DNA from 4 places in the Glutamicibacter sp. AOP5-A2-18 genome. Region 1 is predicted to be linked to each of the others. Evidence: riboswitches for the same ligand, from Rfam matches in the RefSeq annotation. Region 1 holds a riboswitch; each other region holds the start of a gene.
The links. A riboswitch is a leader RNA that binds a small molecule or an ion and turns the genes downstream of it on or off. The one in region 1 is predicted to bind S-adenosylmethionine.
Positions count from the first base shown of each region.

Region 2: it holds a riboswitch for S-adenosylmethionine, as region 1 does, so the genes downstream of both, ACT3RW_RS04300 (bifunctional o-acetylhomoserine/o-acetylserine sulfhydrylase) here and ACT3RW_RS01325 (O-acetylhomoserine aminocarboxypropyltransferase/cysteine synthase family protein) in region 1, are expected to answer to the same signal.
Region 3: it holds a riboswitch for S-adenosylmethionine, as region 1 does, so the genes downstream of both, ACT3RW_RS15410 (hypothetical protein) here and ACT3RW_RS01325 (O-acetylhomoserine aminocarboxypropyltransferase/cysteine synthase family protein) in region 1, are expected to answer to the same signal.
Region 4: it holds a riboswitch for S-adenosylmethionine, as region 1 does, so the genes downstream of both, ACT3RW_RS14395 (OsmC family protein) here and ACT3RW_RS01325 (O-acetylhomoserine aminocarboxypropyltransferase/cysteine synthase family protein) in region 1, are expected to answer to the same signal.

Region 1 covers NZ_JBQSVW010000001.1:272,003-279,353, forward strand. Annotated here, with positions in the region: gene ACT3RW_RS01315 (DeoR/GlpR family DNA-binding transcription regulator) at 1-717, opposite strand, end outside; gene ACT3RW_RS01320 (CoA-binding protein) at 1,061-1,555, opposite strand; gene ACT3RW_RS01325 (O-acetylhomoserine aminocarboxypropyltransferase/cysteine synthase family protein) at 1,555-2,928, opposite strand; SAM riboswitch class I at 3,047-3,141, opposite strand; gene ACT3RW_RS01330 (histidine phosphatase family protein) at 3,265-3,813, shown strand; gene ACT3RW_RS01335 (RNA polymerase sigma factor) at 3,909-4,406, shown strand; gene ACT3RW_RS01340 (methylated-DNA--[protein]-cysteine S-methyltransferase) at 4,403-5,032, shown strand; gene ACT3RW_RS01345 (shikimate dehydrogenase family protein) at 5,047-5,883, opposite strand; gene ACT3RW_RS01350 (MFS transporter) at 6,058-7,351, shown strand, end outside.
Region 2 covers NZ_JBQSVW010000001.1:896,486-903,836, forward strand. Annotated here, with positions in the region: gene tpx (thiol peroxidase) at 1-157, shown strand, start outside; gene ACT3RW_RS04270 (hypothetical protein) at 304-738, opposite strand; gene ACT3RW_RS04275 (hypothetical protein) at 841-1,182, opposite strand; gene ACT3RW_RS04280 (aminoglycoside phosphotransferase family protein) at 1,267-2,112, opposite strand; gene ACT3RW_RS04285 (CPBP family intramembrane glutamic endopeptidase) at 2,186-2,956, shown strand; gene ACT3RW_RS04290 (GNAT family acetyltransferase) at 2,974-3,393, shown strand; gene ACT3RW_RS04295 (VOC family protein) at 3,448-4,092, opposite strand; SAM riboswitch class IV at 4,265-4,385, shown strand; gene ACT3RW_RS04300 (bifunctional o-acetylhomoserine/o-acetylserine sulfhydrylase) at 4,475-5,818, shown strand; gene metX (homoserine O-acetyltransferase MetX) at 5,821-6,954, shown strand; gene ACT3RW_RS04310 (SGNH/GDSL hydrolase family protein) at 7,051-7,351, opposite strand, start outside.
Region 3 covers NZ_JBQSVW010000001.1:3,206,136-3,213,486, forward strand. Annotated here, with positions in the region: gene ACT3RW_RS15385 (MFS transporter) at 1-1,006, shown strand, start outside; gene ACT3RW_RS15390 (FadR/GntR family transcriptional regulator) at 1,297-2,079, opposite strand; gene ACT3RW_RS15395 (hypothetical protein) at 2,164-2,442, shown strand; gene ACT3RW_RS15400 (carbon-nitrogen hydrolase family protein) at 2,375-3,049, shown strand; gene ACT3RW_RS15405 (APC family permease) at 3,068-4,405, shown strand; gene ACT3RW_RS15410 (hypothetical protein) at 4,486-5,070, opposite strand; SAM riboswitch class IV at 5,128-5,244, opposite strand; gene ACT3RW_RS15415 (MFS transporter) at 5,348-6,631, shown strand; gene ACT3RW_RS15420 (ABC transporter substrate-binding protein) at 6,848-7,351, shown strand, end outside.
Region 4 covers NZ_JBQSVW010000001.1:2,992,349-2,999,699, forward strand. Annotated here, with positions in the region: gene ACT3RW_RS14380 (NAD(P)-dependent oxidoreductase) at 42-335, shown strand; gene ACT3RW_RS14385 (MarR family winged helix-turn-helix transcriptional regulator) at 346-789, shown strand; gene ACT3RW_RS14390 (DEAD/DEAH box helicase) at 805-4,044, opposite strand; SAM riboswitch class IV at 4,159-4,279, shown strand; gene ACT3RW_RS14395 (OsmC family protein) at 4,312-4,863, shown strand; gene ACT3RW_RS14400 (L-idonate 5-dehydrogenase) at 4,949-6,004, opposite strand; gene ACT3RW_RS14405 (SDR family oxidoreductase) at 5,994-6,764, opposite strand; gene ACT3RW_RS14410 (hypothetical protein) at 6,883-7,351, shown strand, end outside.

The DNA.
Region 1 (7,351 bases):
CTGCTGGTCAGTGACCAGAGTGTCGATGGAATCCAGGCCGGCAAAGCAGACCAGGGTTTCCTGATCAAACTTGGAGCTGTCGGCCAAGAGAACCACGCGGCGGGCACTGGCTACCAAGGCACGCTTGACGGCTGCTTCCAGTGGATCTGGGGTGCTCAGCCCGAAGCTGGCGTGCAGACCGTTGGTGCCAACAAAGGCGATGTCTGCGCGGTGACGGGAGTATTCTTCGACGGTCTGTGCTCCGGAGGTGGCACCGGTGAGTCCACGTACGCGGCCACCGATCAGTTCCAGGATGACACTTGGGCTCTGGACCAGTACCGAGGCGATGGGCAAAGCGTGGGTGATGACCACCAGTCCGGCGCTTGCGTTGGTGCGCAGCATGCGTTCGGCGAGGAATTCGGTGGTCGTTCCGGCATCAATGATGACCGAGGCATCCGAGACTGGCAGCAGGCTCAAGGCGCGCTGCGCAATCCGGGATTTGGCGTCTGCGTGAATTGCGGTGCGCACTAGGTGGCTTTCTTCGCGAGTGCTGGCTTCAGTGATGGTCACTGCTCCGCCGTGGACACGGCGTAAGAAGTTCTCTGATTCCAGTTGGGCCAGGTCGCGGCGCACCGTTTCCCGGGTGATTTCAAAGCGTTCGGCGAGCTGAGCGACGGAGACTTTTCCGTCCTTCTCAAGCTGCTCGACGATCAGCCGGTGTCGTTCTTCGGCGAACATTTATTGCCTCCGCAATTCTTCATGACATGCACCACATGAATCTGTGTTTCCATGACTTTATGCCCGAATGAGTGGGAACGTCAAGTGAACTGTGAGGGAAAATTAACCATTCGGACATCTGAAAGTGGTTATAGTTGGCATTTTGCCGAGTGGGGAGCCAGTTGCCCGAAAAAATCGGTCTTAAAACTTTGATCTGCACGGGTCTTGGTGGGCACGTTTACCTCGTGAGTTCTAGAACCTAGGACCAGAAAAATCTGGGTATGCTGAACCGCAATAGACAGCTAACGCCGCTGGCGGGCAACCAAAAGGTTGCCCGCCAGCGGCGTTAGCTGATCAGGACTGTTTACGCGAGAACCTGACGCTTCGAAGAAATTACACCGGTATTAAAGCCGGCCAAGCGCAGTCCGCCATGGAAACGCGCGTGCTCAATCTTCACGCAGCGATCCATTACTACGTTCATGCCGGCCGCTTCGGCCCGGCGGGCCACGTCTTCATGCCATGAACCTAACTGGAGCCACAGGGTCTTTGCGCCAACGGCCAATGCCTCATCTAAAACTGACGGCATGTCATCGTGCTTGCGGAAGACCTCCACCAGATCTGGAGTCTCTGGCAGATCTGCCAGCGACTTGTAGACCGGCTGGCCCAGGATCTCATCGAGTACCGGGTTGATGAAGTACACCTTGTACTTAGACGAAGAAAGTAAATAGGTCGCCACGAAGTAGCTGGCCCGTGAAGGCTTATTGGATGCGCCAACAATGGCAATGGTCTTGGTATCGCGCAGGATGGTCAGGCGCTGCGCAGCTCCCGGACCTTCCCAGGTGCGTTCGGTGGTGCTCATTAGTTAGCTCCCTTCGGTGCTGCGTTGATGGTGCAAGCCGCACCATCATAGGTCGGTTCTGCAAAATCATCGGCGGAAGAAGCGACTGCTTCTTGCGAAGCGGTTAATGCCTGATCCAGATCCCAGAGGATGTCTTCAACATCTTCTAGGCCCACTGATAAACGGATCAGATCTTCAGGAACGCCGGCAGCATTCAATTGCTCTGGGCTCAACTGCTGGTGCGTGGTGGAGGCAGGGTGCAGCACCAAGGTGCGGGCATCGCCGATATTGGCAAGGTGGCTTGCCAGCTGCAAGGCCTCGATGAACTTGGTGCCGGCTTTGCGTCCGCCTTTCACGCCGAAGCTGAACACTGAACCCACTCCCATGGGCAACAGTTCCTTGGCGTGAGCAAACTGCGGGTGGGATTCCAGACCGGCGTAGTTCACGTAGGTAACGCGGGGATCTGCTTCGAGCCAAGCAGCAACCTGCTTGGCGTTGGCCAAGTGGTTGTCCATGCGCTGTGGCAAAGTTTCTAGGCCCTGCAAAAGCTGGAAAGCTGACTGGGCCGGCAGTGCCGGGCCGAAGTCGCGCAGCTGCTCGCTGCGCAGTTTGGTCAGGAACCCGTATTCACCGAAGTTGGCCCACCAGGAAACATTGCCGTAGCTGGCCACCGGTTCGGTCATGGCAGGGAACTTGCCGTTGCCCCAGTCGAACTTTCCGGACTCAATAACAACGCCACCCAGGGTGGTGCCGTGGCCGCCAATGAACTTGGTTGCCGAATGGATGACAATATCGGCACCGTGCTCAAGGGGACGCAGGATGTATGGGGGAGTAAGCGTGGAATCAACTACCAGTGGGATTTGGTGGCGGTGTGCCACTTCGGCCAAGCCCTTCACATCGGCAATGTCACCGGATGGGTTGGCTATCACCTCGGTATATACGGCCTTGGTGTTCTCCTGGATCGCGGCGTCAAAGTCGGCTGGATCATTGGAATCAATGAAGGTGGTGTTAATGCCAAATCGACGCAAGGAAACATCCAGCTGGGTGATGGTGCCACCGTAGAGCTTGGAGGAAGCGACAATGTGGTCGCCAGCTTGGGCGAGAGCTGCGAAGGTGACAAATTCGGCAGCCATGCCAGAACCGGTAGCTACTGCGCCGATGCCACCTTCCAAGGAGGCCATGCGTTCTTCAAAGGCCGCGACGGTTGGGTTGCCAATACGTGAGTAGGTAGTGCCGTACTTCTGCAGCGCAAAAAGGTTCGCTGCATCGTCGGTGTCTTTAAAGACAAATGAAGTGCTTTGGTAAATGGGTACTGCGCGGGCGCCGTGCTCGGCGTCGGGGGTGCCACCGGCGTGCAATGCGCGGGTGCGGAATCCAAATTTATGATCTGCCATGATGGCTTACGACTCCTTGTCGATTGGGTTTTCGCGTTTCACCGCTCAGCGGTGGTGCGATCGAGGCAGGAATCCCGGAATCAATGTCGCTTCTTGTTGTGATTAAACAAGAAAAGCGGCTGCATCGTTTCTGGCGGTAGCACCGTAACCACCGGATGTGGCAGGTTGCTGCGGCTTCATCGAACCAGATCTCTCAGCCGCTCGGGATGGTGTAATAATCTTCGCAACATGACCGATCGTGACCTAACTATGAGTCGTAACGTTGCGTATTAGACGTAATATCGGAGATTCTTCGATATCTATGCACCCCGGTACGCTTGAGTCATGGATACTGCGTTGGCGTTGATCAGACACGGACTGACAGATTGGAATCTGGCGGGACGCCTCCAAGGCCGTACCGACATTCCGCTGAACGACATCGGACGCGAACAAGCCCGCGAAGTTGGACGTGAACTTCAAGGCGCCGGATGGTCACTTTTCCTTGCCTCCCCGTTGGGGCGTGCGCAGGAAACTGCTGCCCTCATTGCCCAGGAAGCGGGAGCGGAAGTAGGCCCACCTGTACCTGAACTAATTGAACGTAGCTTCGGGCCTTTAGAAGGCCGGATTTTGGCTGAGGTCAGCGACGAAGAATCGGCAGCTGCTCAGCCTGAGCTGGAACCAATTGAGCAGATCCTACGCCGTGCCATTCCAGCTTTGCTTCACTTAACGGTCAAGTACGCCGGACAGAAGATTGCGGTGGTTAGCCACGGAGCGACAATGCGCGTGATTCGTGATGCGCTGACCGGGACCAAGGCACCTTACGGAGTAGAAAACGGTGAACTGATCCACATTGATCTGGACCGGCTCCAGGCCTTGGCCCGCGAACTTGATCTGGTCACTCTCTAAAGTTGAAAAGTTTTTCCTTTTACCTGCTCACACTTTTGCCGCACACAACGTTTACATGGTGAAAGCCCTAAAAGGTGCCAATTCTCAGGAGAGCCATGCAAGTGCCGTTTGAGCGGATAGTCCAAGATTATGGACTGAACGTATTACGTGTTTGCCGTGCCTTGTTGGACGAACACCGTGCCCAGGACGCATGGTCTGAGACATTTTTATCTGCACTGAGTGCCTATCCAAAACTTCCTGAAGAAGCCAACGTTCTAGCGTGGCTGGTGCGTATCGCAAGAAATAAGGCTATTGACGAGCTGCGCAAGAACAAGCCAGAAATTCTTGATGACCTTCAATCCTGGGAACAGGTTGATGAGGGACAGCAACCCGAAGCGCAGCTAGAGAATCTAGTGCTGTGGCAAGAAGTCGGACGGTTGCCGCACAAGCAACGCTTGGTTGTCGCCTACAGGTACTTGGGAGGACTGGACTATGCGCAAATCGCAGACATTCTTTCTGGAACGGAAGCGGCAGCGCGTCGGGCAGGTGCTGATGGGATCAAAAATCTTCGACGAATGCTCGAGGATGACACACTGTGGCAGGAGCAGTCATGACTGATGCAACATCTACTTCCCAAGCGACCAACGAAGAAGCTGCGCTTTTGGGACAGCTCGGCGGACAACTGATGATTAAGGCCCGTGCTAAAGACTTGATTGATGTGTCCTACCGCGTGGTTGATTCTCCGGTGGGTTCACTGCTTTTGGCCAGCACCCCGGCGGGACTGGTTCGGGTGGCTTTTGAATCTGAAGATCACGATAAAATACTGTCTTTGCTCGCTACGAAACTTAGTCCACGAATCCTCAAAGATGCCTCGCGTTTAGATGCGGTGGCCCGGCAGCTTGATGAATACTTTGCTGGTGCCCGGCACAGTTTTGATGTGCCTTTGGACTTGAAGCTCTCAACAACTTTCCGCCGCCAAGTGCAGGAAGAACTGGCTGCGATTGATTACGGACAAACCTGGAGCTATTCGCAGATGGCTGAGCGGATTGGTAATCCCAAGGCCGTTCGTGCGGTGGGTTCGGCCTGCGCGACCAACCCGATCCCCATCGTTTTACCCTGCCACCGAGTGCTGCGCACCGACGGTTCGCTGGGCGGCTATCTGGGTGGATTGGATGCAAAGACGCAGCTGCTGAAGCTAGAGAATCCTGCGTTTGGAAGTTCAGCGCAGCGATTGTTCTAGGTTCAGAAACCTGCCTACTGATTTTCTCGAATGCCACTGAGCGATTCACGCAGTTCTGCGACGGTTTGTTCAGGAAGTTCAAGAAGCGGAACCATTGCCGCTGCCTGAAGTAAGAGATGCTCCCAACCGTCGGTATATTCAAGGCCTTGTGCGATCGCGGCCTTGATGGTTCCGGTGGTGTGCTCAGCGTAAACAAAATCGTAAACGTAACTCCCCGGGGAGAGGGTTGTGGTTCCCCACGCGGCGCCGTCCTCTGGGTACTTCCCGATGGGTGTGGCATTGATGATCAGTGAAGCTTTGGTAGCAACCTGCGAAGCCGCAGACCAGTCGACGACGGTTCCGGAAATTCCCATGCGGGTTGCAAGATCTAATAGCTGCTGAGCCACTTCGATGTCTTGATCGGTGATGGTTACCTCGGTGATGTGCTCCTTGAGGGCAATCAGGGCTGCGCGTGCCGCGCCGCCTGCACCGAGGAGTAGTACGTGTTGATGGGTTTTGGTGGCTAGCTTTTCTTCCACCGCGCTGATGTCGGTGTTGTAGGCATCAAGCTGACCGTTGTTGCGGATCAGTAGGTTCGCAGCCCCGCTGAGGGCGACCTGTTCAGTGCATGTATCGGCGGCGCTGGCAGCCCATTGTTTATGGGGCATGGTCACATTGGCTGCTATGACCGTGGGATCCAAAAGACCATCACGCGTAGGCTGCATTTCACTTCCAGTAGGAACATCCCACGGTTGATAGTTCCAACCGTTTCCCAAGGCTTCGAACACTGGGTTCCAAAGATTTGGAGACATCGTGGTCGAGGCGTGAGAACCAATGATAAAAAGTTGCGTGGTCTTCTCTGGGCGGTTCATAGTTTCCTTTCGGCGTAAACGAGTGCAGCGGTCAATTGATTGCTTCATATGCCTTGTGACACGCCTCACCTTGCTGTACTCTATTCATTGTCGAATATCGCACGATAGTGCGCATACCGCACAAAAGGTTTAGTGCATGAGCGAAACATCCCCGCCGTCGTGGAAGGACAACCCATGAGTAAGACCATCACCAATACGGGAGTCAGCATTGACTCCGAACAAGAACGCAAGTTGAAACGGGCTAAAAAGGCTGCGCTCGCTGGTTTTCTTGGCGGCGCATTGGAGTACTACGACTTCTTTATCTATGCGACGGCTGCATCTTTGGTCTTTTCAAAGATTTTCTTCCCTACTGGAGATGCGACCATTGCGATGCTTGCTTCCTTCGCGACTTTTGGTGTCGCCTATATTGCCCGCCCCTTTGGTGCGGTGTTCTTCGGGCACCTTGGCGACAAGCTTGGACGTAAAGCCACTTTGGTGATGACTCTGGTGCTGATGGGCTCAGCCACCTTCCTTATTGGTGTCCTGCCCGATTTCCGTACGGCGGGATACTGGGCCCCAGCACTGTTGGTGGTCTTGCGACTGATGCAGGGTCTATCGGCCGGCGCTGAAACCGCAGGTGCTTCTGCACTATCTACGGAAGAGGCTCCGGAAGGGCGAAGAGGATTCTTCGCAAGCTTTGCCATGAGCGGGATTTCTTTTGGCATCGTCCTAGCTTCGCTGGCGTTCCTGCCGGTGGCAGCAATGGACGAGTCGGCACGCTTGGCGTGGGGTTGGCGTATCCCGTTCTGGCTTTCGCTTCTGGTCTTGCTGGCTGCTTACCTAGTTCGCCGTTCCTTGGATGAGCCAGAAATCTTTGAAGAAAAGCAGGAAAGCGACGGACTGGTCAAGCTTCCGTTTACCAATATGATCTCCACTCACCCTGCTCAGTTCTTCCAAGTCGCCTTGATGTCCTTCCAGGTGGTCACCAGTACCTTCATGCAGTCATTCGGTCTGGCCTATGCGGTCTCCGTGGGAGTCTCGGCATCCACAATGTTGTGGGTGAGTATCGCTGGAAATATCATCGCTATCGCCAGCCAGCCATTCTTTGCTCGACTCTCGGATTCCTTTGGGCGAAAGAAGGTCTTTGTTTCAGGTGTAGTGGGATCCGGGGTCATGATCTTTGTGTACTTCATGACGATTTCCACGGGAAATCTGGCGATGATCTTTGTTTCTAGCATGATGATTACCGCTGGTACCTACGCTGCTTCAAACTCGGTGTACCCGGCCTGGTTCTCGGAGCTGTTCAATGTCAAGGTGCGCTATTCAGGAATGGCTATCGGATTGCAGGTCGGCATCCTTTGCGCAGGCTTTACCCCGATGCTCGCCACTGCATTGGTTGGCGGGGTCTCCGCGAACTGGGGTCCCGCAGCGTGGATCGTTGCCGGTTCATCTGTTCTGGCAGTCATCGGTGCGCTGTGGGCGCGCGAAA
Region 2 (7,351 bases), 620 kb from region 1:
GGATTACGGCGTAACCCAGATCGACGGTCCACTGGCTGGCCTGTTGGCCCGCTCGGTCATCGTCTTGGACGAAACCGGCAAGGTGACCTACACCCAGGTCGTTCCGGAAATCACCACCGAGCCAGACTACGATGCAGCTATCGCAGCACTGAGCTAATCACTTGTCGCACCAATCCTGATGCGCACAAGAGGCCCATCCGAACATCAAGTTTGGATGGGCCTCTTGCTTCCCCAGAAGTTATCGAACAAACCGCTGATTCGCTAAAACGTGTTCGAGGTGGGTAACGACAGCCTCAACAATAACTATGTTGCGACCGGCGCAACAGATACTTTGAGTTCATGTCCTACCAAATTGCGCGTGACGAAAGTCAACGAATTTGAATAACCGTCGAGAGTGATTTGTTCGCGGACCACTCCGGCTTCACGGGTGCACGGAACAGTGATTTCGCCATGGTTCTGCTGCTTATCGCTTTGCCATGTGATGACAGACGAGTTGTTTTCGCCTGAGCACTCAAGTATCACGGAATAGCTGCCACCTTGAAGTGGAACAGCAAGAGATATCTTTTGGTCCTCATATTCAACTGTCGTGGCGATCGCCACGAGCTCGTGGCTTTGCATCGGTTCTAAAGTCTCCGAACTCTTCGGCGTCGGAGCGTTGGAGTCGCTGACCGAACATCCTGTGAATGCAACCGAAATGCCTACAACGAAAGCGAGTGGCAGTGCCTCTTTCAGTTTCAAAATTTCCCTCGTTTAGAAAGCTATGACCCGAAACTGGATTCCGTTTGAAGAGAACACCGTTTCTGATCCGCTTGAAATCATAATTCCTGCGGCGTATTTGCGCTATTTGAAGATGTAAAACGTGCCTTGAACGCGTGTGGTATCCGAGTACTTTGTAACCGCATCAATGGGGCTCTTCGCAATCGAGAGTGTAGAACCTTCCTGAATCCGCCGGTCTCCAACAACGATCGTGTAATAGAGGGCGGAAGATTCCGGAATCCCAGCGCGATACCCCGCAAATGCTCCAAACGCCCAGACGCTGAGCTCTAGTTCCTTATGTTGCAGGCCCAAAGCTGGAGTAGCTGGATTGTTTGTGGTGTCATAAACACGTGCTCGCGGCACCCGATAGCCTTCGTGTTCCATCCCGATGACCGCGCTGAAAAAACAGAAACTCGACACCTTCACCGATGAGCTTCAGTTTGTGCGCTCCACGGCGGTGCGCGAGTCGTTGGGCCGCTTCGTTGGGACGAGGGTCCAGAGCTTCAACCATCAGTTCCTCACCGCCTGCGCGGCCTCTAGGATTCGCGGCCCAATCTTGTCTATCAGCTTGTCGATGTTCCGATCATCGGCGCGCAAAAGGGTATCGGAGAGCCGCTCCAAACTCATCAGGCCAAGCCAGATTTTTGCTCGATAGGCTTCGTCCCGATTCGGTGCGATCAGATCCACCATCTGAAGACCGTGCCACAGGCTCAGGTACGCGGTATTCAGCGCAGGATCCCACGCCGCGGCAAGATCCCAGTCCAGGATGCCGATCAGCTCTTCACCCACCCAGTGCATATTGTGTCCAGCTAGATCGCCGTGGACCAACCCCGGCGGGACCTGGGCCAGCTCATCTAGCTGTGCCCAAAGCCTTCTGGCAGCCCCACGCAGTTGATCGGGCAAGGCGTCGAAACACTGCTGCTGGCGTTTTTCGGTCCACTCACCGCGGAAAGCAAAGGGCTCGGCCAGATACTTGCTCAGAGGTTCCAATTCAACAGCAGCCAGATCATTAACCAGCTTTCCCAAAACTTTCGGATCCCCATAGTGCGGTTCGTGGGCACTGCCAGGGATAAAACTCATGGCCACCGAGCTGAGCCCGTTAACCTGCAGAATCTGCGAGGTCGCCACCGGGATCTGATAATCCAGCTGACCGGAAAGCTGCTCCAGCAGTTTCACCGAACGCGGCATCTGCGCGCTAGCTTGGGGAGTGCGGGCCATACGAATCACCGAATGCGGATTGGCGATGACTACCTTGTGGAACTGGCCGCCCTCATTAACTCCGGCATCTTCCCATGAAAGATCGGGGCGTAATTGGCGGGCGATACGCAGTTCTTCGCTGGTGGCAGGACGACTCACACATGCTCCTTTACTTCACTACCTTTAGGTTACCTCAGCACAAACACAGCCTAATCAGCCTATGATCTATTGCGTGAGTGTCGAAGAATTTGGGCCAAGCCCAACACGAAAGATCCTGAAATTTGAGATCGTTGTGGTCCTAGCTTTGTCTTTGGGCCAAAGCGCGGTGTACTCGATTCTTAGCTTCGCCGACAAACTCACCCGCGGACCGTTGCACGAACAGACCACGTTGCTGAACAACCAACTGAGCAACCGCGAATTTTTTGACTTCTCCTACCAGCTACTCGATATCCTCTTTGCCTTGGTGCCGGTGCTGCTGGCCCTTTACCTGATGAAGCGCAGCACCGGGCGAGGGGTGCGCGAGATCGGCTTTGACCTACGCACCCCGGGCAAAGATGCGCTCTTTGGCGCCGGTCTGTTCCTAGCCATGGGGCTTGGCACCCTAGGCGTTTATGCAGCCGGTCGAGCACTGGGGATCACTACCGCGATCTCGGCGGCCAACCTGGGGGACTACTGGTGGAGCGTACCGGTGTTGTTGCTCTCGGCGGTGCGCCATGCGGTCCTCGAAGAAGTACTAATGCTCGGCTTCCTGTTCACCTACGCAAAGAAGCTGAACCTAGGATTGTGGACTACGATCTTCGGCTCGGCAGTGATCCGTGGCAGTTACCACCTGTACCAAGGAGTGGGGCCGATGATCGGCAATATGCTCATGGGCGTGGTGTTCGGCTGGGTTTATCAAAAGTACGGTCGGGTGATGCCACTGGTGATCGCGCACTTCCTGCTTGATGCCATCGGCTTTGTCGGTTATGCCCTGATCGGTCCGGCGATCGGGATCGGCAACTAAACCCCTAAACTGTAGGCATGCAGATTTCACAGCTGACCGCGCAACAGATAAACCAAGCCGTGGCACTGTGGGAAGCCACCGGGCTGACCCGGCCGTGGAACGACCCATACGCCGATGCGCAGCGTGCCTTAGATACCCCAACTTCCACGGTGCTGGCCGTGATCGAGGAAGACAAAGTTGTTGCCACTGCGATGGTGGGCCACGACGGGCACCGTGGCTGGCTCTACTATGTGGCCGTTGATCCGCTCAAGCAGGGTACCGGGCTTGGCAGCACAATGGTTCAGGCCGCAACAAGCTGGCTAGTGGACCGTGGTGTGCCCAAGGTGCAGTTGATGGTGCGTAATGAAAACGCTGCCGTGCTCAATTTCTATGAGCGTCTGGGATTTGTGGACCAAAACGTTGTGGTTCTAGGCAAGCGTCTGGATGCCAGCACATAAAAAGAGGTAGGTGGGGACGCCATTGTCCCCGCCTACCTTTGAAAGATGTTGTTGTTACAGCACAACCGGACCGTTATCGGTTTCGAAGGTCACCGTCATGATTCCCGGGGTACCGTTGGGTGCCTCATAGTCCATGACTACTGGGCCCAGATTCACGTTTTCAGGTTGCCCCAACCATTCCAGCACACGATCACGCGAGCCGGCAATGGTGATCTCGCTGATCGCGCCGCTCGGTTCAAGTGCCTTGGAAGGATGCAGATCCTTAGCTTCTTCGTCCCAGGAAATCAGGTACGGGCACTGCGGGTCGGCGATCAAACCCTTAATGCCGATCTGCTGCCAGGTCAGCTCGCGACCATCGGGGAATTTGCGGTTGCCCGGAACCGACTTGCGGCCCAGCCGTTCTTCGGCGCTGGACAGATCGTCCACCGAAACGCACCAGCCCATCCAGCCGCCGCCGAGCTCAGAACGCGCTCGTACCGCTTGGCCAAAAGGAGCCTTGTCGCTGGCGGGGTGGTTGAGCACTTCAACCACTTCCAAATACTGACCATGCTTCAACGGGAAGATGACATTACGTGTTCCGAAGCGCGGATGCACGCCTCCCTTAACGAACTCCAAACCCAAGGCCTCGGAGATTCTCTGCGCGGTTGGCAGCAACCCATCTGGGCCGCAGGCATAACTTACGTGATCTAACCTCATCATGTGCCCATCATGACAACATGTGATGACAGTCTCTACTTAGGCAAGCCTAATTTTTAATCGGTGATCGAATTCTCTGCACCTAAATCGCGCCTGGCGCGAAATATGACCGATTGCTACCCATTTTGCGCTCTCACATTGCAAAAATCTTCGGTTTTCGGGCACACTGGAAGTAGGTCATGAGTCCCAGTAATAAGCCCCGGCTTACTGGGCGGCAACCCTCCAACCGCGGTGGGGTGCCCCGGGTGAAGACCTGGCCCTTAGGAGCAAAAAGCTGCTAAGGACAAGCGCGGGTAACCCTGGAAGTGCCTTCATGAGGATCTTTCTGTCGGTGTCTTCTCAGTGGTCTACCCCAAAAGTCACAGAACTATTTTTGGAGGAAACCATGAGCAATAACTGGTCATTTGAAACCCGTCAGATCCACTCCGGGCAGACCCCAGATCCAACCACCGGTGCCCGGGCACTACCGATCTTCCAGACCACTTCCTTTGTCTTCCCAAGCGCAGAAAGTGCTGCAGCCCGTTTTGCGCTGCAGGAACTGGAACCGATCTACACCCGCATCGGCAACCCCACCACCGACGCAGTAGAAACTCGCATCGCCGATCTAGAAGGCGGCGTGGGTGCGCTGTTGCTGTCCTCCGGACAGGCCGCGACCACCTTGGCCATCCTGAACCTCGCCGAGTCCGGCGATCACCTGGTGGCCAGCCCAAGTTTGTATGGCGGAACCCAGAATCTGCTTAAGCACACGCTTAAGCGCCTGGGCATCGAGGTCAGCTTTGTGGCCGACCCGGATAACCTGCAGGATTGGCGCGACGCGGTGCGCCCAAACACCAAGGCGTTCTTCGGCGAAACCATTTCCAACCCACGCCAAGACGTGCTGGACATCGAAGAAATCGCCAAGATCGCCCATGAAAATGGAGTGCCGCTGCTGGTGGATAACACCTTGGCCACTCCGTACCTGATCCGCCCGATCGAATTTGGGGCTGACATCGTCATCCACTCGGCCACCAAATTCCTGGGCGGTCACGGCAACGCGATCGCCGGGGTGATTGTGGACTCGGGCAACTTTGACTTTGCCAAGGACCCGCAGCGCTTCCCGGGCTTTAACACCCCGGACGAGTCCTACAACGGCCTGGTTTTTGCTCGCGATCTTGGCGTGAACGGCATCCTCGGCGCCAACCTGGCCTACATCCTCAAGACGCGAGTCCAGCTCTTGCGCGATTTGGGTTCAGCGCTGTCACCTTTTAACGCGTTCTTGATCGCCCAGGGGCTAGAAACCCTGTCCCTGCGCGTTGAGCGCCACGGTGAAAACGCGCGCGAAGTGGCCAACTGGCTCGAAGCCCGTGATGAAGTGCAGCAGGTCGCCTATGCGGGCCTAGCCTCCTCACCATGGTTTGAGCGCGCCAAGAAGTACAGCCAGCACGGCGCCGGATCGGTGCTCGCCTTTGAGCTTTCTGGCGGTGCGCCGGCAGGCCAAGCCTTTGTAAACGCCCTTGAGCTGCACTCCCATGTGGCCAACATCGGCGATGTGCGCTCGCTGGCCATCCACCCGGCGTCCACCACCCACGCTCAGCTCTCCGAGGCCGATCAGCTTGCCGCGGGCGTAAGCCCCGGCTTGGTGCGCTTGAGCGTCGGACTAGAAAATATCAAGGACATTTTGGCCGATCTCCAGTTGGGCTTTAACGCTGTGGCAGCCCTTGAGAATAAGGAATTGCAGGAAACGCTCTAGGTATGGCATCCATTGCAACCAACGAAGAAACACCGCTCGCCCACGGCCAAGACGGCATGACGCGCCGTAGCGCTGTGGGGGAGTACCACTTTGAGTTTGGCGGCTACCTGCCACAGGTAGAACTCGCCTACGAAACGTGGGGCAAGCTGAGCGCCGATGGCTCCAACGCCGTGCTGGTGATGCATGCTTTGACCGGCGACGCACATGTCGCCCAGGGGCATTCATCCCTACCCGGATGGTGGGACGGCTTTATCGGCCCCGGGGCCACGATCGACAGCACAAAGTACTTCGTTCTCGCCGTTAATATGGTCGGCGGTTGTAATGGATCCACCGGGCCGTCTTCGCCGGACGCACACGGTGTACCCTATGGGTCGCGTTTCCCCTTTGTCACCATCAAAGATTCGGTGCGCCTTGAAGCGCGCCTGGCCGCGCAGCTAGGAATTAGCTCCTGGCATGCGGTGATTGGTGGTTCCATGGGTGGGGCGCGAGCCTTGGAGTACGCCGTTGAATTCCCCGAGCAGGTCAAAAACCTGGTGGTGATGGCATCTAGTGCCCAAGCCACCGCGGAACAGATCGCCTTCGCTCAAGTGCAGACCCAGTCCATCAGGCTGGATGCGAACTTTGCTGGCGGAGACTACTACGCCAACGAGGCGCGCCCACATGCCGGGCTAGGCCTGGCTCGGCGTCTGGCGCACATCACGTACCGTTCGGAAGCTGAACTTGAAGCGCGCTTTGGTCGCACCGCACAACCTGGCGAGGCGCCCACGGGCAAACTCTCGGGGCCGCGCGGTCGCTACCAAGTTGAAAGCTACCTGGACCACCAAGCCACGAAGCTGGCCAACCGCTTTGATGCCAACAGCTACCTGCTGCTGACCGAAGCGCTGATGAGCCACGACGTGGCTCGCGGTCACGACTCGCTGTGCTCCGCCTTAGCGAGGCTGGAGAACGTGAACGTGCTGGTGGTCGCCGTGAGCTCGGACCGTCTGTACTTCCCGGAGCAATCGCACAAGCTAGCCGCGGCACTGCCAACACCGGTGCCGGTGCACTTTATCGATTCCCCGATCGGGCACGATGCTTTTTTGACCGACGCGCATCAGCTCGATGGTGTTCTGCGCACAACGGTTTTTAACCGCTAAAGAAGTCGGCCCATACAAGAGCCCATACAACAGTAGGGGCAGCCGCCACCAGTTTTCGGTGGATGCTGTCCCTACTATTTTGCTGTTTTCTAACCCCTACTGTGCGCAGTCGCCGGCGCCGAGGGAATCGTTCGGTTTAGCCACGGTAAATGGTGTGGCCGACGGACGCTTTGCGCTGATGCCATCACCCGAAGACTGGTGACGTAAACGACGCAGCACCCACGGGGCCAAGTGCTCGCGCGCCCAGTGTAGGTCCTCGAAGCGTGCCTCGCGCCAGGTGCGTAGATCCTGCACCGGCTCCACTTTGGTATCCAAGGTGTGCGGTACGTTGAGTGAATCCAGCGCCATGGCGGCGATTCGCTGATGCCCCAGAGGGGAGAAGTGCAGGCGGTCCGGT
Region 3 (7,351 bases), 2.9 Mb from region 1:
CTTTGGCAATCTCTCTGATGTCTACGGTCGACGCGTTGTCATGCTTGGTGGCTTCGGGCTAATCGTCGTGTCCTCTATCGTTTTTGCTCTTGCGCCCAGCGTCGGATGGTTATTCGTCGGTCGGATACTACAAGGTGCCGGCGCCGGCCTGGCCATGGGAACAGCCACGGTATCGCTGACCGAAAACAATCAAAACAGCACCCCCCCCCGACTGGCGAGCATTGTCGCCACTGCGGCCACCGCAACAGGATTGTCACTAGCCTTATTTGTCGGCGGCTTCTTGGCACACTTTGCGCCACTCCCATTGGTTTGGAGCTACATAGCACTTTTGATTTTGGCCATCATCAGCGGTTGCGCGCTCATCTTGACGCCCAACGATCGACCCGCAGCTAAAATTGCGTGGCGCCCCCAACGTCCAAAAGTTCAGCGCGATATCCGCGTAGGATTCTGCATCGCTCTGGTGTCCGTGACGTTGGCGTTGGGGATGGGCGCAATCTTCCCATCGCTCGGCGCCCAAATGATCACGGCGTTTACCCACACACGGAACAGCGCAGTCATCGGCGCCCTACTCGCCAGCTCCTCGTTGACCACTGGACTCTCGGCTTTGCTGTTGACCAAGGTGCGCGCACGCACACAAATCTGGGCCGTCATGTGCGTGACCATCCCGAGCCTGGTGGTCATGGTGGCTGCAGGAAACTTTGGTTCACCCACACTATTTCTAGTTTGGTGTGTGGCCGACGGAGTCGCCTATTCACTCTTGTTTAACGGTGGAATCGGACTCATCAACAGCATTGCACCAGCTACGCATCGCGGATCAACGCTGTCCTTGTTATACGTCATCACCTACGTTTTTCAGGCCCTCATCGCAATTGGTATCGGCGCTTTGGCCACCTCCGGAACCCTCAACCAAGCCGTTCTTGTCGCGGCCTGCCTGCTCATCGGATTTTGCGTGGTGCTCTGCACGCTTCTGATGATTCAAAAGCCAAGAGTTGCAACGCAGCACTAAATCACCGAGCACTTGTGTCGGTCTGATCCAGTGGCGCAATAACGATTATTTTCGACGACAGATACAACCTACGGTTCGTCGCCTTGCAGCTCGACATGAGACAGAGTTGATCAGCTGTGCATTAGCAGGCAATTCGCTACATCAGCGTGAATCATCCACACCATGCCGGTGCTCATTGATAACAAAAAGCGCCAAGATCAGCATGTCACCGGAACTACAATCCGAAGATTCGGTGATGCCAAAGACCACTGATGAAAATCAGTTCCGTCAGCCGCTAATTGCTGGGTTTTCTACTCGGATAGCGAAGGGTTCGCAACGTGCAGACCGAAGAACATTTCCCTCCGAAGGGCGTCAACATGTTCTCGAGTCACCGACATCGCGGCCAACGAATCCCTGTTGCGAAAAGCCTCAACGAGCTGCTGGTGGTGCCCTCGCCCTTCTACAAGTTTCTCTTGCGGATAGGGGACAAAGTACTTGAGTAGGGACTCATAGTTAGAGAGGTAAGCGGGTACTTCAGCAAGGCCACTGATCTCGGCTACCAGTCGGTGAAACTTGGTATCCGGGATGTGATGCTCATGCCAGTTCGCGGCATTGGCCGATTGCCTAATCAGAGCTTCGAGTTCTTGGCACTGAGCTTCTGTAGCATTCTGCGCAGCTTGCGCGGCGATGGCGCTTTCCATCAGGCTTCGCTGATCAATGAGTATCCGCACCGCCGGCACGTCTTCAAGATAAGCCTGGACCGCTACGTCATTAATCTTCGGTGGCTTCTGGGCAACAAAGGTTCCTCCGGCTCTGCCCCTGCGTCGCTCCAGCACGCCGTCTTCGACTAGGCTCTCCAAACCACGCCGCGCAGTGATGTCACTGACTTCAAGACCTGCCGCAATCAAATCAGTGCTCGGAAGTTTTCCACCCGGAATGAGCAACCCATGCTCCACTGACAGCAAGATCCGTGCCCGTACTGTTTCCACGGCTGACAAACGCGTTACTGCTGCGGCCCCCGGCACTGCATGAAACAGGCGGTCAATTTCGCGCTCTTCGACGTGGGTCAGTCTCGAAATATTTTTCGCCGTCATGTATTGAGTCTATCGACTACGTCACATACATTTGTATATCTGATCATATTGATCATTTATAAGTTTGTATGAAGGTAGACCCACATGTCCCAGATAATCACCGCAGGATTGGCGCAGCGCGTCCCGCTGCCAGTTGAGAATTCGCTTCAGCCTTTTGCTGATGATGTTGCCAAGACTTTACAGAAGCATGACGATCTTCAGATGCTGATCTACCCTGAGATGCATCTGCACGGTACCGAGCATCTACCTGAACAAGAGCGAAGCACCGCATTGGAGGACGCAGCAGTCTCCTTGGATGATCCCTTTTGTGTCAGCGCTCGGTGCCATTGCCGCCAAACACCAAATCTGGCTGTGCCCAGGTAGCATCGGCGAGCGCGATACAGACGGTGGTTTCCGCAACACCCAGCTACTCTTCTCCCCGGACGGCGCATTGGTTGCCAGGTATCGCAAAATGTTCCCTTGGCGGCCGTTTGAGCCGCACCGGCCAGGAACCGAATTTGTGGTCGCAAACGTGCCAGAAGTCGGCGCTTTCGGACTGTCTATTTGCTACGACTCTTGGTTCCCAGAACACTCACGCCATCTTGCCTGGATGGGTGCCAACACCATCATGAACGTTGTGAAAACCACTAGTGACGACCGTGAACAGGAACTGATCCTGGCACGAGCCAACGCCATCGTGAACCAGGTGTACATGCTCAGCGTGAACTGCGCCCACCCTGTAGGACGCGGCCGAAGCATCGCGGTAGATCCCGAAGGCATGGTCCTGGGTGAAGCTGGCCTTGGCGAAGATACCCTCGTGGTCCGGGTTGACCCGGACACCGTACAGCGAGTGCGTGATCACGGAACCGCAGGGACTAACCGCGTGTGGTCTCAATTCGGTCCGGACGATGCACCGATTAGTCTTCCGCTCTATGACGGCGCATTGGAACCATCTCGCTGGGCGCCACAACAACCCCAATCCCGCTCTTAGAAAACGACGGAGTTTTCCATGTCTTCGACCCCCACACTTACTCGCACCCTGAAATTGTCTTCCTTGGTGATCTTTGGGTTGGCCTACCTGACACCCCTGATTGTCTTAGGCATCTTTGGTGTCATTGCGTCTGAAACCGGTGGCGCCAGCGCCAGCGCCTACCTGATTGCTCTACTGGCAATGCTCTTTACCGCAAATAGCTACGGCCGGATGGCTGCAGCGTACCCGGTGGCCGGTTCTGCCTACACTTACGTACGCAAGACCATCGACGGACGGATCGGTTTCCTCGTCGGTTGGGCCACTATGCTTGACTACCTCTTCCTTCCCATGGTGATTTGGCTGATCGGTGGCTCGTACTTGCAAGCCCAATTCCCTGCCGCGCCGATGCCGGTGTGGATCCTTGGCTTCATTGTGCTGACAACCATTTTGAATATCATCGGCATCAAGGTGGCAGACCGGGTGAATCTGGTACTCATGTCCTTCCAGATCTTGGTCATCGTTTTCTTCGTAGTTCTCTCCGTGGCCAGTGTCTCCAGCGAGCACGGCGCAGGCGCTCTAGTGAGCTCTTCTCCGTTTACCGGGATCGGCGCGAGCACAACAGGTATCGCCGCTGGTGCAGCCATCGCCGCATACTCGTTCCTTGGATTTGATGCGGTGACCACTCTGACCGAAGAGACCGTGGAACCCCGGCGCACCGTCCCCAAGGCCATCATGCTCGTTGCCCTCATAGGTGGAGGCATTTTTGTCATCGTGGCCTACACAGTACAGCTGGTGCATCCAGGCGGTGTCTTTGAGAATTCTAATGCTGCGGGTTTCGAAATAGCACAGCACATTGGTGGCAATTTATTTGGTGCTATTTTCTTGGCCGCACTAGTTATCGCCCAGTTCACCTCAGGTATCGCCGCTCAGGCTGCTGGCAGTCGACTGCTCTACGCCATGGGTCGAGACGGAGTACTGCCACGCAGCTTCTTTGGGAAGCTGAACCAGCGTTGGAGCACCCCGGTCTTCTCTATCTTGGCCATCGCAGTTGTGGGCTTGATCGCCATGTTCATGGATGTGGCCACCTCAACCTCATTCATTAACTTCGGTGCTTTCATCTCGTTCATCATGGTCAACGTGTCGGTCATTGTTTATTGGGATCGCCAACGTCGCGCAGGCAACAAGCTTAATGCAATGCTCTACGTGCTGTGCCCAGCTATTGGTGTTCTAGTCATCGCGTTCCTACTCACGCAGCTTGATATTCATGCCGTAATTATCGGCAGCATCTGGCTGGCCATCGGAACCATTATTTTGGCAACCACCACCAAGGGCTTCAAGAATCAGCCATCGCAGATGGCCTTGGAAGGCGCAAGCTAAAAAATAGAAGATTCGATAGCCAGTTCAAGGGACAGACCGCTGGCGGCCTGTCCCTTGAACTCCATCAACTGGATTGGATTCTAGAACCCGGCGTCAATGATTCGCCGGATAGCGGTCACTGGACTCAAACGGGTCCGCAGGTTTGGGAAATCTTTCCAGTGCTCGGGAACCAAGCTTCGACCATACATCCCGCCGTCGTCACGGCACAGGTGCAGCTCATCCAATCGGACTTCCAGATTCAGCTTCGCCAGATCCGAAGTATGCCGGCTGCGACTTATCTCAACTGCCCGCTTCAAGGACGCGTGGATCAAAAGGTACAAGTCCGAACCGATGCCGACCGATTCCCAACGCTGAATATATTCGTCATAGCCCTCAGCTTTGTAGCACTGGCCATTGGTCAAGCGCCGGTGCCGGGAATTGTTACTCATAAAATCGCTCCAAGAATTGCGCGTTCTCGTCTGCACCCGGGCAACGTAAGGAGCTTCCAACAGCGCCGAATACCAGCGGAGCTTGCGTTGCCTTTCTTCACTCAAGTCTGCTTCGTCGGACAGAAACGGCAATCCATATTGATCAACCCTGCTGTTGCTGGTTTCCTCGCCAAATATCTCCTTCGTCCATTCACGGAAGTCGAATTCATGCTTGTCATCAATTGGCTGATTAGCCATGGAAATTCTCCTAGCGTGAGAGCGGTGCCGCCCCGTACCGAATACTGGACGGGGCAAACCGCTAACTGAACCGATGACATTTGCCTCGGAACGGTTCTTCCCCTGGGGCACCCCGTGAGCCGGAGAGGGGTTGCCGTACGACTAGCCAGGTACTTTACGTCGTAACTCTTGAACCTGTTTTCAACCATAGGACAATGCACCGACAGTTTGAACACAAGTGATTGACCATCCTTTAGCTAAGATCAGACTGGTCATCATCACCGCGTCCCAGAGGCCCATGAAAACTCGCTCGCAACGCTTAGAAATTACCGCGCTCCTGGGAACCCAGACGCTGTTTAATATCGGCTTCTACGCTGTAGTCCCCTTCCTTGCGGTAGTCCTCAGCAATGATTTCCTGTTGGCATCTACCGCGGTGGGTCTGATCTTAGGAATCAGAACTTTTGCCCAGCAAGGACTGTTCTTAGCTGGTGGCACTCTGGCGGATCGCTTCGGCGCCCGCACCATGATTCTGATCGGCTGCGCGGTACGTGCCGCAGGTTTCCTCACTTTGGCCGCATCCCTATGGTCTAGTACTCCACACTTGGGAATGTTCATTTTTGGCGCACTGCTCACCGGATTTGGTGGGGCACTATTCTCCCCGGGACTAAACATCTTGGTGGCGGCTGCCCAAAGCGCGCGGGATCAAGGACAAGTCCAGCACGTTCGGCGGGCTACGCTCTTTGCGTGGCTGAGCATCACGGGTGAAATTGGCGCCGTCACCGGACCTTTGGTGGGTTCGGCCCTGTGGGGCTGGGGATTTTCCACCGTGGCAGGTTTTGGCGCAGTATTCTTTGTGGCCATCGGAATCTTCTTGGCGCTCACTCTTGGCAAGACTGACACGGCGAGCGCACTGTCGGCTGCTACCGGTGCAGGAACTAAAGCATCGAAGCCTCACAGTAGCTTCCGAGAATGTCTGCGCGACCGCCAGTTCTTGGCCTTCTGTTCGCTGCATGCCGCGGACCTATTGGCCTACAACCAGCTGTATCTAGCTATTCCTTTGGAACTTGAACGCCAAGACATGCCTACCCAGTGGTTGGGGCTGATCTTTGCGTGGATCTCCATTTTGACCCTGAGCCTGCAGATTCCCTTATCGTGGCTTGCTGCAAGAATCGGCCCAGCTGCAACGTTGCGCATGGGCTATATTCTCAGCGCCTTGGGGTTTAGTGTTTTGGCCTTCATCCCTTCATCAGCCTTTGGTGAGGAAACCAGCTTGGTGCGAATTCTTTGCGCAGTCACCCTGATGACCCTGGGTCATATGAGTGTTCATCCCACCGCGCTCAGTCTTGTTCCAAAATTTGCCGGGCTCAACGCTACCGGCTCCTACTTCGGATTACTCTCCACCTGCGGCGGCCTAGCAGTACTTCTAGGCAACATGCTCTTTGGCTGGTTACTCTCACACACCGCAGGCGCAGCCGAGTTGTCCTTTATCCCTTGGCTAGTCATGATCATTCCGCTGTTGCTGGCTTCGTGGCTTGGTTCTCGGTTGGTTCGTGACCGCATGCTACGCACACGCAGTGCGTGAACTGCGACACATAACGCAAAATGTCCTCAGAACTTCCACGGTTGACACCAACTTTCTACTACTCAGCTAGCGTTCTATCGCAGTCCAGAATCCCGAAGTTCTAAAGGGGTCTTCATGGCCTTTTATTGCTTCATGAGAAATCAAGGAATTAGGGTACGCTTACCAAGGCTCTAAGACATTGGATGCCAATTCATCACGTATTGCCGAAGGATTTCCATGAACCTTGGACGATTGAGCGTAGCTGCAAGTTTTGCAGCGGTAGCCCTCGCACTAACTGCCTGCAGTTCCACCGCCACCCCCGCTCCGGATGCAGCAGCGGATGCCGAAGCCCGCGTAGTTGTAGCGAACTTCCGTGCCCCAATTTCCAACTGGGCTTTGGAAAGCGATGACGCTTATGTGCTCTCAATCGCCGGTTGCTTGGAAACCCTGACCAAGTATGACCAGACCGAGAAGAAGGTAGAGCCAATGCTCGCCACTTCTTGGAAGCAGACCTCGGATACCGCATGGGAATTCGACCTGCGCAAGAACGTAAAGTTCCAGGACGGCACCGACTTCAACGCCAAGGCTGTTGCTAATTCACTGAACCATGTTCTTGATGCCACCGCACCAGCACGTGCAGTGAACCCTAAGACCATCAAGAAGGTAGAAGCCCTCGACGCTGATACCGTACGCGTCACCACCCCGGCAGCTGATCCGCTCTTGCCGTATCGCATTGCCAGC
Region 4 (7,351 bases), 2.7 Mb from region 1:
ATTCACGCATACGCTCGGCTGGAGTCTTCCAGTCGAGCGTTTTGCGTGGACCGATAATCAACGCGCAAGCTCTCATTGACGCGTTAGATCAACAGCTCATTGGCGGAGCAGCATTAGACGTCTGGTGGGACGCCCCGACAGGCACCGTTGCGCCCGTGCTAACTCAACGGTTGGCTGCGCATCCATTGGTCATTGCCACACCACATTATTCGGAGCACTCGCGAGAAACTTTTCTTTCTCGGGTGAAGGAAATCTGCTCCAATATCAATGACTTTGCCTCGGTAGCTGAACAGCGCAAAGGACTAAATTCTCCTGAGGTGGCCTCGACTCCCTAGAATAGTTCCTATGCAAGATGAAACGCTGTTGCAGACGGTTGAAGATGAGTTCACTGCCATACTTTTGCACGCACGAGATATGATAGTTCGCCGCGCAAAAGCGGTCCACCCGGACTTGCAAGCGCCTGGTTACCGCCTGCTCGGACTTGTCATCCGCGAAGATGCTCAGCAACAGGGCACTTTGGCCGAGAAGCTTCGTCTAGATAAGGCAACTATTTCTCGACTGGTTCAGCAGCTAGAGTCCTTGGGCCTAGTGAACCGAACCCAGGATCCCTCTGACGGCCGCGCTCAACTGGTCTCTGCCACGGCACTGGCTAGAGACAAGTGGCGCGACAGCGGAAACACCCTGCGTCAGGAACTGCGCCGCCAGCTCACCGAATGGGAAGCTAGCGAACTACAAAACTTTGGACAGCTGTTGCACCGACTGAACATCAGTTTCGAAGAGCTGACCTAAAGACAACGATTCAAGCTACTGCATCAAAGCTAAGAAGTCATCAGCGCTCAAGGCAGACTGCTGACCAGCCTCCGATTCGTCACCCAAAACGTCATTAAACAGCTGCGTCTTTTTGGCTTGTAAGGCCAGCACCTTGGACTCGATGGTGTCCTTGGCGACCAGACGATACACGTAAACCGGTCGTTCCTGACCAATGCGGTGTGCACGGTCAATGGCCTGAGCTTCCGCAGCCGGATTCCACCAAGGATCCAACAAGATGCAGTAATCAGCAGCGGTGAGGTTGATACCAAAACCGCCGGACTTCAACGAGATGAAGAAGACCGGGAAGTCCCCATTGCTGAACCCATCGATCATTTCTTTTCGCTTGATTCCACTAGTGGAACCATCTAGGTAACCGTGCTCAATATCTAGCGATACGGCAACGTCCCGCGCCTTGGTCAAGAAGCTGGTGAACTGGCTGAAGACCAAGATCTTGTGTCCTTCAGCCACTGCGTCGGCCATCAGTTCTCGTAGTAGCTCAAGCTTGGCGCTCGGGCCGTCACCTTCACCGACCAAGGACGGATCTAAGGCCAGTTGGCGTAGCAACGTGAGCGACTGCAAAATCTTGAAACGGTTGGAATCTACGTCATCAACCAATCCGAGCACTTCTTGTCGTACCCGCTGGAAGCGACGGTCATAGGCCTTACGGTGACTTGGTTCCAGCTCAACTTCCAGAATCTGTTCGGTTTTTGCTGGAAGTTCCGGAACCACCTGTTCTTTGGTGCGTCGAAGTACAAATGGACGCAACCGGCTCTTGAGACGATCGAGTCTTTCTTTATCACCGTCGGAAATCTGCTTCTGATAAATATCCTTGAAGGCCTTCTGTCCGCCCAACAGTCCAGGGGCAGCCAAGGAAACCAGAGCCCACAGCTCAAGGAGATTATTTTCCATCGGCGTACCAGTGACAACGAACTTACAAGGCACCGGCAACTGGCGCGCTTGCTTATAGCCCTTTGAGGTGTGGTTCTTCAGCTGTTGCGCTTCATCCATGATCATCACGGAGAATCCGGCAGCTTCAAACTCTTCATAGGACAGTCGGAAGATCGTGTAGCTAGTGACAATCAGCTGCGCGTCACCCAACTGATCCTTGATGCTCTGCCCGGCCTTTTTTGACGTGGAGCTAATCCCCCGCGTACGAAGGTTCGGCGCGAAACGCTGCGCTTCATTGATCCAGTTACCTACCACCGAGGTCGGGGCAAGAACCAAGAACTTTTGATCAGGGTTTTCCGTGCGCGCTTGCTCCAGACAGGCCAGCAACTGGACCGTTTTACCCAAGCCCATGTCATCTGCGAGCACTCCACCCAGTGAGTGGGTACGCAAGAAATTCAGCCAGGCCAGTCCCTGCTCCTGGTACGGGCGCAAATTCGCTTTGAAACTTTCTGGCAGAGCTACGGGCGCAAGTTCCTCGCCACTGGTCAGCTCGTTCATGGTTTCTAGCCAGGCGTTGTGCTGAGCTTCAATGATGCCCAAGTCCAGCAGTTGTTGCCACCAGTCGATGCTCAGCTTGTGGATGCGAATCGTATCGCCTTCAACTGTGCCCAGTTCCCCAGCTTCATTGACCAACTGACGTAGCTGAGCAAAGTCAGCACCGGCGATGGGAATGACGGTCAGATCATCTAAGACAAGGTAGTCCTCATGCCGAGTCAGCGCTGCGAGTAGTTGAGGGAAAGGTACCTTGACCTCATCAATGGTGACTTCAATGGAAAGGTCGAACCAGTCTCCGGTGCTTTCTCCGGCTTCAACGGCAACGGTGGCTGGTGCATCATTTATTTGGTACTTGGGCAGTCGGTTTTGCGCTTCGATCAATACGTCCGGGTGCTCTTCGAGCAGCGGAAGGGTATAAACCAAGAAGTCGATGGACTGAGAGATGCTCAGGTCTTGATCTTCAAAAATGCCCGAGGAGTTCACCGGTCCCAAGGCAGCGTCGTCTCCAAGCTTGTCCTTGATCGAGGCAAGGATTTCCTTCTCGATGCCACGTTGCCGTGGCGCCTTGGACGGGTACTTCCACGAATAGCGCAGGGCGACAACTTCTGGGCTGCTAGATACAGCCAGCCTCAGGACGGGACGAGCAGGGGCAGGAATTTTATAGCTCACGTCGACGCTTTTCAGCGGGGCCAAGTGGCGCATGCGTTCCAGATGTTTTTCCTCAAAACGCGGAACGTCTGCTGCTGGAACGAACTGAACTCCAGAAGCAATAAAAGAGGCAAGTTCTGCTGAAACAGGCTCAGCAAATTCTGCCAGTCCCCAGTCTTTAGCCTTGGCCAACGGCTTAGCCGAGTACACCAAAAATGTCGGTGGATTTCCGACGGGCAGTACATGTGAGTCTTGTGGATCAGGTGCGGAAATGAACCCCTCCATGGTCAACCCGTCTTCACCACGGCGCAGATCTACAAAAGCATTCGCCGGCTCAGGGCTGAAGGTCACAGCGGGCTTGGCGTTGCTACTTCCGTTGATGATCTGCACTCCGGCTGCTTGCAGCGCAACGAAAGCTTCGAGCAAATCTTTGCCCGGCAAATCCATTAGCGAGATCCAGTCTTTGACGTCCCAGACATAACCGTATTTTTGCTTTTCAGCCTGCTCTCGTAGCTGGTCTAGTTCGCTAATGGCACGGCGCTGTTCTTTGGAGAACCGCTTGTCAAAGGCCACAGACTTCCAGCTCACTCCTGTCTGAATCCATGGGCTCTTGGTACCTTGTCGCGCCGGACGGGCCTGAAGGGTCAGGACATCATCGCTGCCGTAGCGTGGTTCGCTGACGATTTTTAGAATGAGGCCCAGCGGCTCTTGGGCGACGTCCGGTTCATCATCAATGACGGGCAATAGGCGGTTAAGACTACGTTCCCACTGCGGCACCGCTTGACGTTGCCAGTCATGCGGCCGCACCGCACCGTCGGTAACGTACAGAGGCTCATCATCTTCGTTAATGGTTTCAATCAATAACGCGGCGACTTCTTCGCAGCGAGTACTGGTGGGGTGTTTGCTGCAACCACCTTCAAATGAAATCCCTTGCGCTTCAAATCGGAAGGTTGCGTTCACCTGCGCGCCGAGCACCTGTCCGCGCACTTGAGTAAGACCGGCTTCAACGTGGCGTTCAACGTGCGAGACCTTTCCCGACTGATAGTAGAACGCACCAATCTCCAACGTGTCCTGGTCCAGTACCAAGTCCAAGTTTTTGATAGTCAGCTGGTATTCCATATCCGCCAATCGTTGTGTACGCAATAGAGCCGGTTGCTACCCTCCATCCTATCGACGGTTACCGACAGCTTCGTAATGACGAAAAGTTAAGCGAATGCTTTACTCGCAGCGGTACTCAAGGATAAAAATGAATCACTGAATCACGAGTTCCACTCACTACGGCCCTGGCTGAGTGGACGGCAACCCTCTAGTCATTGTGCGGGGTGCCCCAGGTGAAGATTCGACGCATCTTGAGAGTCAAGAAGCGTAAACGATGGCGCACCCTTGCGTCAGAAAAGGGGAACACCTCTTATGCCTACCACAACCAAGAAACTTTCCGTAGCCGAAGACCGTTCTGCGCGTTTGCAAGAAGCTGACGCTGGGTGGGGTGAACGCATTTCGGCAGCCCCACAGAGCGCACAACTCACGTTTAGTGTTCGTGGCGAAGGCTTCGGCTCTGTTGCCAGTAACATCAGGGCCGGCAAGCACAGCTTTACCGTTGATGAACCAGCTGCACTGGGAGGCAGCGACATCGCGGCCAGCCCGGTGGAATATGCCTTGGCAGCGTTGGTTTCCTGCCAAGTAGTTGTTTACCGTCTGTACGCGGAAAACTTGGGCATCCAAGTAGATGATGTGCAGATCACCGCTGATGGCCAGCTTGATGTTCGTGGCCTGTTTGGCATTGATGAAACAATTCGTCCGGGCTTCTCCTCCGTGGACTTGCAGGTGCACATCGCTGGTCCTGAATCCGCCGAGCGTTATGAAGAACTACGCCAGGCTGTGGATGCTCACTGCCCAGTGCTAGATCTGTTCACCAATCCGGTCCCGGTCAGCACCTCGGTGCATATCGCTGGCGCGAACTAATACGATCTTGCTCTAAAACCGCTCGTGGCGGTGGCCCCATAATTATGGGGCCACCGCCACGAGCGCGTGATCTTGCTAGTTGCGCTTATTCGCTACGAAAATCCAGCAGTACTTTGCCTGAGCTGGCCGAATCCTTGGCCGTTTCAAAAGCTTGTAATGCTTGGTCCACCGGGAACTGGTGAGTGACCGCGGCGGAGATCTGTAAGGATCCATCAGCCAGAGCTGCAAGCACCTGGTCGATTTCGTCGTTAAAGCGGAAGGAACCGACCAGTTCTAGCTCGCGGGTGATGGCCAATGAGATCAGTGCTGGTTGCTCGCCGGTGGGTAGCAGTCCGACCATTACTACTCGACCGCCGCGTACCGCTCCGCGAACGGCTGAAGCCAACCCACGGTAGTTACCGCTGGCTTCAATGACCACGTCCGCTGCGACCTTGGCAATCGCCTCGGTATCATCGGCGCGCAAGGTAGCGGTGGCACCCAGTTCCCGGGCGATCTCTAACGGTTTCTCGTGCATATCCACTGCAATGATCTCTGCTGCTCCGCCGCGCTTGAGCACAGCGATAGCCAGCGCACCGATCGGACCCGCGCCAATTACCAAGGCGCGTTTGCCTTTAATTTCTCCAGCGCGAGACACCGCGTGCCAGGCGACGGCCGCCGGTTCTGCCAGTGCTGCATCTTCAAGTGAAAGTCCTGCAGGCAGTGCGCGAAGCATCCGGGCGGGCAGGTTCACTTCACGAGCAAAGGCACCCTCGGTGTGGGGATAGCGTGCGGCCGAACCCAGGTAGGTGCAGCCTGGGGAAAGGTTCGGGCGTTCGCTGGGGTAGGCCTCGCCGGTTTCCCCCGGGGTGGCTGGGTGAACGGCCACGTTGGTGCCAGCTTGTGGACCGGTGCCGTCAGCTGCAGCTTGGATGACCGTGCCAACAATTTCGTGGCCCAGAATCATAGGTGCTTTAAGGATGGATTCCCCGGCGGCGCCATGGCTCCAGTAGTGCAGGTCTGACCCGCAGATACCACCAAAGGCAATGGCTATACGTGCTTCATCAGCTGCTGGTTCTGCCACGGCGATCTGCTCGACCCGCAGATCCCCTGCAGCGTGAGCCACCACGGCCACGGTGCTGTTGGTCAAGGTATTAGACGACAACGCTCATACCTCCGTCGATGAAGATGGTCTGGCCGTTGACGTAGTTCGACCCGTCGGAGGCTAGCCATACTGCCGGGCCCGCCAAATCTGCGACGGTGCCCCAGCGAGCAGCCGGGGTGCGGCCAAGAATCCACGAGTTGAACTTTTCGTCATCCACCAGGTTTTGGGTCATCTCGGTGTGGATGTATCCCGGGGCAATGCCGTTGATCTGCAAACCGGCTCCGGCCCATTCTGCGGTCATCGCGCGGGTGAGGTTGCGCAGGCCGCCCTTGGCCGCGGTGTACGCAGAAATGGTGGGTCGGGCTAGATCGGTTTGCACCGAGCAGATGTTGATGATCTTGCCTTCGCCACGCTCCACCATGCCGCGAGCCACTTCGCGGCCAACGAGGAATGCACTGGTCAGGTTGGTGTCAATGACGCGCTGCCAGTCTGCAAGTTCTAACTCCAGCATCGGGACGCGGTGCTGAATTCCGGCGTTGTTCACCAAAATGCGGATGGCGCCGAGGTCTTTTTCGATGCTTGCGATGTTCTCGCGCACGGCGGCATCATCGGTGACATCAAAGCAGACGCTATGGATTTTTTCGGCACCGTACTGCGCGCTGAATTCGGCGGTGGTTGCAGCTAGACGTTGCTCGTCGCGGCCGTGCAGGATGATGGTGGCGCCGGCGTCGGCTAAGGCGCGGGCTAGTTCGCGGCCGATGCCACGCGAAGACCCGGTTACTAGGGCCAGTCGTCCGGACAGGTCAAAGAGTTGACTCATGAATTCCCTCGCAAAAAAGTGTCGATAGTGCACCGACGGGAACTCATCACTCCGGCTTGTGCCCGGCGTGGTCTCCAAAAGGGAGCCCCGTCGCTCTCTCAAAACATATCAGATATATGTGACGCAGGTTGCAATAAAGTACGATTTATACTTCATTGAAGGTCAACACGGTGCCACGGTAAAACAGCCTCGGGTTGTCGTCGACGATCTCAAATTACTCGATTTCAGCTCTTACTGTCAGGATGCAATCATGAACTCGCCACTGACGCTTCCTCCTGCCAACGAAAACGAACTCTGGCTCCATCTCTCTAATTCCTATCGAAACTACATCACTGACACGTCAGAGCACTACGACGAGGTACTTCTAGAGATCACGGAACGTTTTGTCGCATCTGGTTCGTTAGGAAAAGCCGACATTGGCTCTCTCCTGTTGTGGAAGCGACTCCAGGCAAACACCCGCTGGGCAAAAGCGTTGCTGAACACTCCTGATCTAGAAGTGCGCGGGGCCACGGAAAACGTGTTCAGGTTTGCTAATAACGAGGCGCTTAGTGTTCCCGATGCAGCTAGGCAAGCGCGAAGCGCAATCG